DNA from 3 places in the Pseudarthrobacter oxydans genome. Region 3 is predicted to be linked to each of the others. Evidence: riboswitches for the same ligand, from Rfam matches in the RefSeq annotation. Region 3 holds a riboswitch; each other region holds the start of a gene.

Region 1 (3,267 bases), 1.5 Mb from region 3:
ATTCATGGACGCGTTTGATCCCGCCGCCGTGTATAGCTCCATCGATGTAGGCGGCCGCTATGCCTACGCGAACCAGCCCGTGGTAGCCGAGTGGAACCTGGCCCGGCTCGCTGAGGCCATGCTGCCGCTCTTCAACGAAGACCAGGAACAGGCTGTCGGCCCCGCGGTGGAGGCCCTAGGCACGTTCCGCGGCCGGTACAGTGATGCCTGGTTCGAGGGCATGAAGGCCAAGCTCGGCGTGCCTGCCGGCCCTGCGGCAGGCCCGGAACGTGACGAAGCCTCGGACCTTGTGGATGGCGTGATCGGCCTGCTGAAGGACGGACCCGTTGACTACACGCAATTCTTCCGGAACCTTGGACAGGCCGCCCGGGGCAACTCCAGGCCTGCCCGCGGCATGGTGCCGGACCTGGGGACTTTCGATGCCTGGGCCGGACGCTGGGCCGCGCTGAAGCCCGACGCCGAACTCATGGACAGCGTGAACCCCGCGTACATCCCCAGGAACCACCTGGTGGAGGAAGCACTGGCCGCTGCCACCGAGGGCGATCTTGACCCGTTTAACCGCCTCCTTGAGGTTGTCCGGTCCCCGTTCCAGGAGCGTCCGGGGCTGGAACGCTACACGGAAGGACCGCCGGAGGACTTCGGCAAATACCGGACCTTCTGCGGCACCTAGCCGTAATTCCAGCGGAGCCAAGGGAGCCCCAAGGACCCTTAAGAACGTGGAAGGGGCGGCAGCCGGTAAACCCGGCTGCCGCCCCTTCCAGCCCCTTCCACAGGGTGGGACTGCCCCGCTGCGAGCGGACTGCCCCGTCGCCGTTGGTTACGCTACGCGGACGAAGGAAGCGCCGCTCAGCCAGCTGATGGAGTGGACTTCGGTGCTGTAACCGTTCACGCCGCCGCTGACAACCTGGCCGTCGCCGGCGTAAACGCCCACGTGGCCGGCCGTGATCACGAGGTCACCGGGAGCGGGGGAACCCACAACAGTGCCGTACTGGAAGAACTGGGTGGGAGCCAGGTCGCCGACGCTCAGGCCAACGGAACGCAGGGCGTTCTCCACCATCGCGGTGCAGTCCTGGCCGACGCCCACCTGGCTGTAAGCCGAGGCGAGAATTGCTGCTCCGGTGCCCGTGCCGGTGCTGGCAGAGGCGTAGGACAGGTTCATCCCCGTGTTCGCCGGTGCCGTGGCAGCGGCGGTCTGGACGGGTGCCGGGGCGGGTGCGGCGGCCGGAGCTGCCGGGGCGTAGCCTGCACCCGGGATCTGGATCTGGTCGCCGGGGTAGATAACCGCGGAGATTGAAAGCCCGTTGGCTGCCAGGACATCGCCCAGGGCCACGCCGTAAGCGGCCGAGATGGCGCCAAGCGTGTCGCCGGATACAACCGTATGGACGGTTCCGGCCGCGGCGGCGGGGGCTGCAACTGCTGCTGCCGGGGCGGCGGAGGCCTGGATGTTAGTGGTCTCAGTGGTGTCCGGACCTGTCACACCGGCGTGCGCCGGGGCTCCGACGCCGAAGGCAATGCCGGATGCGGCTGCGACGGCGAGCGCCGGACGGCCCAGGGTCCTGGCTTGGGACTTGGCCGAAACAGCCAGTCCTTCCAGGATGATGGAGCGGGCCGGAGTTGCGCGATGACGGGCGGTGGTGGAAATTTTTGACACAGTTGATCGCCTCTCCCATGCCTGCGGGGTGAGCTGTCGGGTTCGGGCTGGAGATACCCGGCCGGGAGCAACTCCGAAAGGAACGGAGGCGCCAGCGACTTAACCCCAAGGCCTCTTGAGAGGCCGTGGAAACTTGGTTCCCCCGTCCCTGCCAGCTGGATAGCGATGGTTCCCGGTTCAGCGGCAGGGCTCGGCAAGCTGAGGGGAATGTCCCGTCTGGGAGGGACACCTTAAGACCATAACCCGCCCCGGCGCCGATTGTCACGTTTGGGTAACATGCGAGGTTCTCCTCTCGGTTTATGCAAACGAATCGACTCTGGGTCGCGGGCACTGCGCGCACGCTCAGGCTTTCACCGTGGAAAGTCGATGGCTTGTCTCTGCTGTATAACGATGCAGGCCCCTCATCCTTGAAGTGAAGGTTGAAGCCGGTAAGCTTCCGAACTATGTCCCGTTCCGTTCTAAATGCCCGGCACCGCCTGCCCGGGATACTGCTGGCCGCCGCCCTCGCCGGCAGCGTTTGGCTGACTCCGGCCGGCGCGGCCGAGGGCGTTCCGCCTGGTGGCTACCCCTCGTGGGAGGACGTGGAGCGGGCCAAGCTGACCGAGGCCGGCACGGAAAAAGAGATCGGTATGATCGCAGGCCTGTTGGACGGGCTGCAGGCGCAGTCGGAGGCCTTGGGCAACGCGGCGGTGGCGTCAGCCGCTGAGTCTGCAGCGGCTGATGCCGCGTTGGCAGCATCCACTGCCCGAGTGGAGTCGCTGGCGGAACAGGCCGGGACCGCCAAAGCCGAACTCATCCGCCACAGGAAGGACATCGGAGCCCTGGCCGCCCAGTCCTACAAAACGGGCGGTACGAACATGGGGTTCTTCGTGGCCCTTGATGCGATCGGGAACAACAATGTCCACGGGCTCAACGTGGTGCATCTGGTGGGCGGCAAAACGGCGGGCCTTGTGGACAAGGCAGCCGCCGCGGGGAAAGTCACGGCTTCACTGGCCGATCAGGAGAAAGCCGCCCGGGCCGAGCGTGAACGGCTGTCCGGCGAGGCGGCGGAAAAGCTTGCGGCGGCCCGATCGGCCCAGGAAGCCATGGCACGCCAGCTTACGGAAGAACAGCAGCGCAACCGGGAGCTGACCGAGCAGTTGGCGTCCCTGAAGGGCACGACGGCGGCGGTTGAGGGTGAATTCCGGCGTGGACAGGCGGCTCTGGCCGCTTATGAAGCAGCGCAGGAGGCGAAAAGGGCCGCGGCCGGAGAAGAGGCACGACGACGGGCTGCCGCAGCCGCCGCGGCGGCAAAGGCGCAGCCATCTGCTGCTCCCGCCCCCGTGCGTCCGGCTCCTGCCGATCTGGCACCTGAAAATCCTCCGGCCGGCAACCCTGCGCCGGCGGATCCTGCTCCGCCTGTCCCCGCTCCGGCGCCTGCCGCGCCGCCCAGCCCGCCCGCCGTCGTAATTCCCTCTGCTCCTGCGGGTGCGGTCAACGATCCTGCCGGTGCCAAAAGCTACGCCTCGGGCAGGCTGGGGGCCTATGGCTGGGGATCGGACCAGTTCCTCTGCCTTGCCCGGCTTTGGACCAAGGAATCGAACTGGCTGACAACGGCCACCAACCCGTACTCCGGT
Region 2 (3,267 bases), 140 kb from region 3:
CGTGACGAGGAAACCCTGGACATCATCACGTACGCTGAGCGCCTGCCCGAGGACCTTACCGACCGGCAGATCTTCGTCCTGGACCCCATGCTGGCCACCGGCGGGACGCTGCGCGAAGCCATCAAGTTCCTGTTCAAGCGCGGCGCCTCTGATGTCACCTGCATCTGCCTGCTTGCTGCTCCGGAAGGACTGGCGAAGCTGGAGGAAGAACTCTCCGGCGCCAACGTCACCATCGTGCTGGCCTCCATCGACGAAAGGCTCAACGAGAAGTCCTACATCGTTCCCGGCCTCGGCGACGCAGGCGACCGGCTGTACGGCATCGCAGGCTAAGGACATGGCAGGCTAAAGCCAGGCCTTTCCTGTTCCCGGCCGCAGGGCTAGCCTGTGCGGATGGACTGGAAACTGGAACTGGTGTTTGTCCCTGTGTCCGACGTGGACCGGGCCAAGGATTTCTACGTCAACAAGGTGGGGTTCAATGCCGATTTCGATCAGCGGCCCACGGACTCCATCCGCTTTGTCCAGCTGACTCCTCCCGGCTCGGCCTGCTCCATCTGCATCGGGGAAGGGCTCACGGACGCGCCTCCGGGTACCGGCTCGAACCTCCAGCTCGTGGTCAGCGACATCCAGGCTGCCTACGAGCACCTGAAGGGCAACGGGGTGGACGTGAGCGAAGTGGACGTGCAGGACTGGGGCCATTTTGTGTACTTCGCGGATCCGGACGGGAACCGGTGGGCCGTCCAGTACATCCCCGGCCGGGAGGCGGGGGAGCAGCAGAAGTAGGTTACTGCATCCCGCCTAGTACCAGTTGTTCGACAAGTGGAAGTTCAGTGCACCACACGGCGACTGGTAGCGCTCCTGGATGTAGTTCAGGCCCCAGTTAATCTGCGTGCGATAGTTGGTGAGGTAGTCGGCTCCGGCGCTGGCCATCTTCTCAGCCGGCAGGGACTGGACGATGCCGTAGGCGCCGCTGCTCGGGTTGGTGGCCGTGGTGGTCCAGTCCGATTCCTTGGTCCAGAGGGTCTGCAGGCACTGCATCTGGTCCGGAGCCCAGCCATAGGAAGCCAGCTGGCCTGCGGCGTACGCCTGGGCGCCTGCGGGATCATTAACCGCGACGACGGGCGCGGGCTCGGGTGCCGGGGCCGGAGCGGGTTCCGGCGCAGGAGCCGGTGCGGGCTCGGCAACGGGAGCAGGTTCGGCTGCCTGCGGGACAACGTTGATCTGCTCGGCTGCGGGCTCAGGCGCAGGGTTGGCCCGGATTTCGCTCTGCTCCATGCTCAGCTTGGAATGGGACTCCGAAGCCTGCGCCCCGGTGGCTGCCACGCGGGCACCCGTGTCGGTGGCCTGGCCCGCAGCGCCAACTCCAACAAGGAGGGCGCAGGATGCTGCCAGCAGTCCGGCGCGCCGGCCGACGGAGGGGAATTTGCCTGCTGCACGCGTGGAGCGTGCATCCGTGCCTGAATTCGGGCGTGGTTTTACAAGGAACTTGGACATAATAGATCGCCTCTCACACCTGCGGAGTTAGCTGTCGGGTTCGGATGAGGGCATCCGGCCGCACGGAAAAAACACGTGCAGGCTTAACCCCAAGGGCAGTCAGTGCCCGGGACGGTGGGTCCCCCGCCTCTGCCGTTGTTCAAGAGGAATCCGGGAAGTGGCAGAGCTTGGCGTCAACCCGGGATATGCGGCCCGAACGGGGACCGCACCCATTCGACGGTACAGGAGTTCAGCGCATAAGTCACATTTTGGTAACGGAGGTCACGATGACGGCGCGCCGCCTTGTGCCATTCCCCGCATGAGGGGTAGCCGCAGGGCGAACTGCGTGCGGCCGGGTTGCGACGTCACCGTTACCCGTCCGCCGTGGGCCTCAACAATGGACTCGACGATGGACAAGCCCAAACCGCTGGTTCCTTCAGCGGCGGACGCACCGGGCGCGCTGGTCCCCGCACGTGCCGCGTCTGCGCGGGCAAACCGGCGAAGACCTGGTCCACGAACTCCGGCGGTATGCCGCCGCCGTCGTCCGTTACGGTCACCACTGCGGCGCCCTCCGGCGTTTTCTCCACCCCCGTTACCACCGTGGTTCCCGGAGGGGTGTGCTTGCGGGCGTTGGAGAGCAGGTTCATCAGCACCTGCCGCAGCTGGGACGGATCCCCGTTCACCACCACCGGCTCGTCGGGGAGCTCCAGCCGCCAGGTGTGCCCTGGCGCCATGACCTTCTCATCGCTGACGCCTTCCACCACCAGCTGGGTCAGGTCCACCTCGGCAAGCTTCAGCGGCTGGCCCTCGTCGAGCCGCGCGAGCAGCAGGAGATCCTCCACCAAAGCGGTCATCCGTTCCGACTGGCTTTGCACCCGTGCCAGCGACTTCTCCCCGTCCGGAGTGAAGTTTTCCGTCATTCTCATCAGTTCGGTGTAGCCGCGGATGGCGGTCAGCGGCGTGCGCAGCTCATGGGAGGCGTCAGCCACGAACTGCCGGACCTTGGTCTCGCTCTTCTGCCGCGCCTGCAGCGCATTCGCAACGTTGTCCAGCAAGAGGTTCAGCGCGTGCCCCACGCTGCCCACCTCAGTTCCAGGGTTGGAGTTCGACGGCGGGACGCGAACGGCAAGTGCCACCTCGCCGGCGTCCAGGGGCAGCTGCGAAACCCGGGTGGCCACCTCGGAGAGCTGTTCAAGGGGCTTCATGGTGCGGCGGATCAGGACCGTGCCCACCAGCCCGATCAGGAGCAACCCGCCCAGCGAGACGAACACGAAGGTCCACACCAGGGACGTCAGCGTGCTCTCCTTGGCGGCCAGGGGGAGCCCTGTGACCAGGACGTCGCCGAAACTGGTCTTGACCGCAATCAGCCGGTAGTCACCGTTTGAGAGCGTGCGGTCAACGGGCCGGGCATCGGTGGCCAGTGCGAGCAGGACCTGCTTGTCCTCGGAGGACAGCGCAGAGCGCGTAGTGTCCGGGGCCAGGAAGCCGGCGCTGTTGACCTGGCCGTTGAGGATGCGGGCGTTCAATGTTCCCACGCTTTGTCCGCGGGAATCCAGGGGGTCCCTGCCGTTGAAGCCGCCGGAGGGAGGCCGGCCGGGATCGTTGGAGCGGGCTGCGGCCTGGCTCAGCTGCTCGTCCAGCTGGCGGGTGAGGAAGGAGTCCATCGAGGCGTAGCTGGCTACGCCCACCGCACCGCAGATGGCGATCAACAGCGCCATGGCCAGCAGGATAAGGCGTGTGCGCAAGTGCCAGGTGGCGGGTTTGAGCCAGCTCCGGGGCTGCGGCTCCGCGGTGTGC
Region 3 (3,267 bases):
ACGGCCGCACCCGTCCAGGGGCACGAGGGCCGGCTGCCCTCGGCATGTCCGGGCTATGGATCGACACCACAAGAGTAAACATAGAAGCGCGCGATCGGCTAATCGCCCTTTCCCTGAACGGTCGTGTCGATCCAGTCAGGCGGCGCATACTGAACGGCTGGAGCAGCCGGCAGTTAAAAGGCAAGAACCCTTGCCGTGAGGGCAAGGGTTCTTTTGAGTCCTGGTCGGACCGCCGGAACTGGCGGGTCAGTTCACTCGGATGAACACGGGGCCGGAGCCGACGTTGGCGCTGAAGACCACCGTCTGGTTTCCGTTGTAGCCACCGTGGACGGCCTGGCCGTTGCCTGCGTAGACAGCAATGTGTGCCATGCCGGCACCGCCGTCGGCGTAGTAGATCAGGTCGCCGGGCTGCGCCTCGGCAGCGCTGACGGTGCGACCCAGGGAGAGGTAGCCTGCAGGCCAGTCGTGGAAGTTGATCCCCACTGCTGCCAGGGAGTTCGTGACCAGCATGGTGCAGTCCTGCATAACACCCAGCTGGGCGTATGCAGCCGACAGGATGGCTGCACCCTTGCCGCTGGCGGAAGCAGTGGGAGCGGCGGCCGGGGCCGAGGCCGTGGAAACCTTGGCCGTGACCTTGGGAGCAGCAGGCTGGGCGACGGGGGCCGGCTCGGCCTCCTGGACCTCGACAGGTGCGGGTTCTTCGATAACCGGGGCCGGCGTGGTGGTGACGGCGGGCTTTTCGAAGGTGATGTTGATCGTGGAGGCCGCGGAGATGGGGGCTTCGACGGCGGATTCAACTTCCAGGGTGGAAGCCGGAGCGGAGTCGCGCTGGACGTTGGAGTCGGCAGCGTTCGCCGCGATGCCGCTGGTCAGTACCAGGCCGGAAGCGGCGGCGATGACAGCGGCCTGGCGGCCTACGCCGCCGGCGTTCTCGCCGACAGCCTTGGCGATGATGGCGATTGAGCTGGTTTTGGTGACCTCGGCGCGATGCCGTGCGGTAGCACGAGTAGTCATCAGTTCTCTCTTTCGTTTTCCTCAGGCCGTTGTGGGCACCAAGGGATGTGGACGCGCCGGCATCTTGGGGGTACGCCGGCACGCCCCGAACGGGGATGTGGTGTTAGCGGAAAGCGTGGTGGAGCAAAGAAATAGTTCTTGGACCCGAGGGTCCAAGAACTATTTGCTGATGGTGAAGAACGAAGAGGTGCCGGTGGCGGCTACGGCGTGGAGCAGCGTGCCCTGGGAGGGGTTGAGCGCGCTGACCATCATGCCGTTGCCGACGTAGATGCCGACGTGCGCTCCGCCGTTCTGCATGACCAGGTCGCCGGGCTGCGGGGTGGAGGTGGGGGTCATGGCAGTCCAGGCGTTGACGCGGGGGATGCTGATGCCGGCCTGGGCGTAAACCCACTGGGTGAAGCCGGAGCAGTCCCATCCGGTGACCGGGCTGGTGCCGCCCCAGACGTAGGGGCTGCCAATGCCCGTGTAGGCGATGGCAGCAATGCCTGAGGTGGAAGCGGAAGAGACAGTCTTGGCCAGCTTGTCCGCTGCAGACTCCGAACTCGACGCTGCGCCCGTTTCCGTGGCGGTGGACTGTGGGCGCACCCGCTCCGGCTTCGGGGCGGCAGTGGTCTTGACCACGGGCCGCTCGAACGACACGGTGGCCGTGGGGGCTGCGGTGACTGCCAGGGCAGCCTGCGCGGAGCCGGACTCGGTGGAAGCGGAAACACCAGCGGTGGTGTCCGCTGCGTTGGCGGGCAGGCCCATGCTGAGGATAAGACCGGAAGCTGCGGCGATAACGGCAGCCTGGCGACCTACTGTCCCGGCATTGGCACTAACAGCCTTGGACATAGTGTCCAAGGGGTTGGTACGAACCGTTTGCGCACGGTGGCGCGCAGAATTATTGCGTGAAGACACGAAGGTAGCCTCTCCCAATGCCTGCGAGGTGAGCTGTCGGATTCGGATGGGAGTCACCCGGCCGCGCTGCTTCCAAGGAAGTTTTGCGACTTAACCCCAAGGTCTTAGCCAAAGCCAAGACCAAAATTGGTTCCCCCGCCCCTGCCAGACGATGAAATGCGAACGGACCTTGAGCGGTGGCAGAGTTAGGCAATCCGCACAAGAGCGTCAACTTCGGAAAAGTTGACGCGAGTTAGACGGTACAGCAGTTTTGAGTGAATGTCACATTCAGGTCACGGCAAGTCACGATCATCTGATAGTTCACCGTCACTTGACTACAGCCAGCCAGTCGGATCGACCACTTCGCCGTTGACCTGCACCTCGAAGTGGAGGTGGCAGCCCGTGGAGGCGCCCGTGGTCCCGCTAAGGGCAATTACGTCCCCGCGCGAGACGGTCTGCCCCTCCCTCACGCTGAAGGAGGAGAGGTGGTTGTACGTGGTTTCCAGGCCGTTGCCGTGGTCCACCACAACGCGGTTTCCGCCGCCGAACTGGTGCCAGCCCACGAAGGTCACGGTACCGGTGGCGGCAGCGAAGACCGACGTACCGCACTGGGCCACATAGTCCTGGCCGCGGTGGAAGTCGCCTGAGCCACCGGTGATCGGGCTGACGCGGTAGCCGAAGGGGGACGCTGTGGTCAGCGTGGCCAGTGGAGCGCCGAGGCTTCCTGCCGAGGCAGCACGTGACACCGAGCCGGCGGACTGGGCACTGAGAAGCTGCTTGAGCTTGCCGTCCGGATCCGCCTGGGTGACCACGGCGGAACGGCTGAAATCGATCTGGGCACCGGCCTCGGCTGAGATCTGCGGCTGCGGCGTGACGGCTGAGGCTGCCATCGGAGTAACACCGGGAGCGTCGGTGGCCATCACGGGGCTGGTGGCCGGCACCGTCACGGTCAGCACCAGGCCTGTGGCTGCGAGTGCGATTCCGGCCTTCTGGCCGATTCCGCTCGCAGCAGCGAACTCGGTGACTTGGCGGAAGGGACCACGACGGCGGCGCGCATCACGGTGGGGATCGCGGGGGCGTTCCGTGGTGATGACTTCAACAACCCGCGGCGTCGAAGCGGGCACCGCTGCGCGGCGGCGTCCCCTGGGGGTCTGCATGGACAAGAAGGGTTCCTCTCTGGAAAGCCTGCGAAGTTAGCTGTCGGATTCGGGTCAGAGAGTTCAAAGACCCGGTCCGCCGTAAGCAAGCTTCGGCACAGAGGTATCCACGGAGGATCCTTCACTGGAAGAGGCTTGCTGCTGACGGACTTCACCCCAAGGCAGTCCCCCGGCTGCCGTTTGTGGTTCCCCCGCCTCTGCCAGTAATGACTCGTGCACC

The links. Region 3 has a riboswitch for cyclic di-AMP ahead of SMD14_RS04090 (C40 family peptidase). Riboswitches for the same ligand answer to the same signal wherever they lie in the genome.
Region 1: linked by a shared signal. The riboswitch ahead of SMD14_RS11000 (LysM peptidoglycan-binding domain-containing protein) and the one ahead of SMD14_RS04090 (C40 family peptidase) in region 3 are both predicted to bind cyclic di-AMP.
Region 2: linked by a shared signal. The riboswitch ahead of SMD14_RS03470 (hypothetical protein) and the one ahead of SMD14_RS04090 (C40 family peptidase) in region 3 are both predicted to bind cyclic di-AMP.

The regions. Positions count from the first base shown of each region.
Region 1 is NZ_CP139438.1:2,429,068-2,432,334, reverse strand. It holds gene SMD14_RS11005 (protein adenylyltransferase SelO family protein) at 1-670, shown strand, start outside; gene SMD14_RS11000 (LysM peptidoglycan-binding domain-containing protein) at 818-1,651, opposite strand; cyclic di-AMP (ydaO/yuaA leader) riboswitch at 1,655-1,855, opposite strand; gene SMD14_RS10995 (lytic transglycosylase domain-containing protein) at 2,095-3,267, shown strand, end outside.
Region 2 is NZ_CP139438.1:741,238-744,504, forward strand. It holds gene upp (uracil phosphoribosyltransferase) at 1-330, shown strand, start outside; gene SMD14_RS03465 (glyoxalase superfamily protein) at 391-780, shown strand; gene SMD14_RS03470 (hypothetical protein) at 796-1,491, opposite strand; cyclic di-AMP (ydaO/yuaA leader) riboswitch at 1,497-1,657, opposite strand; partial or broken gene SMD14_RS03475 (ATP-binding protein) at 1,753-3,267, opposite strand, start outside.
Region 3 is NZ_CP139438.1:882,836-886,102, reverse strand. It holds gene SMD14_RS04095 (NlpC/P60 family protein) at 247-1,014, opposite strand; gene SMD14_RS04090 (C40 family peptidase) at 1,174-1,845, opposite strand; cyclic di-AMP (ydaO/yuaA leader) riboswitch at 1,916-2,113, opposite strand; gene SMD14_RS04085 (M23 family metallopeptidase) at 2,226-3,047, opposite strand; cyclic di-AMP (ydaO/yuaA leader) riboswitch at 3,058-3,267, opposite strand, start outside.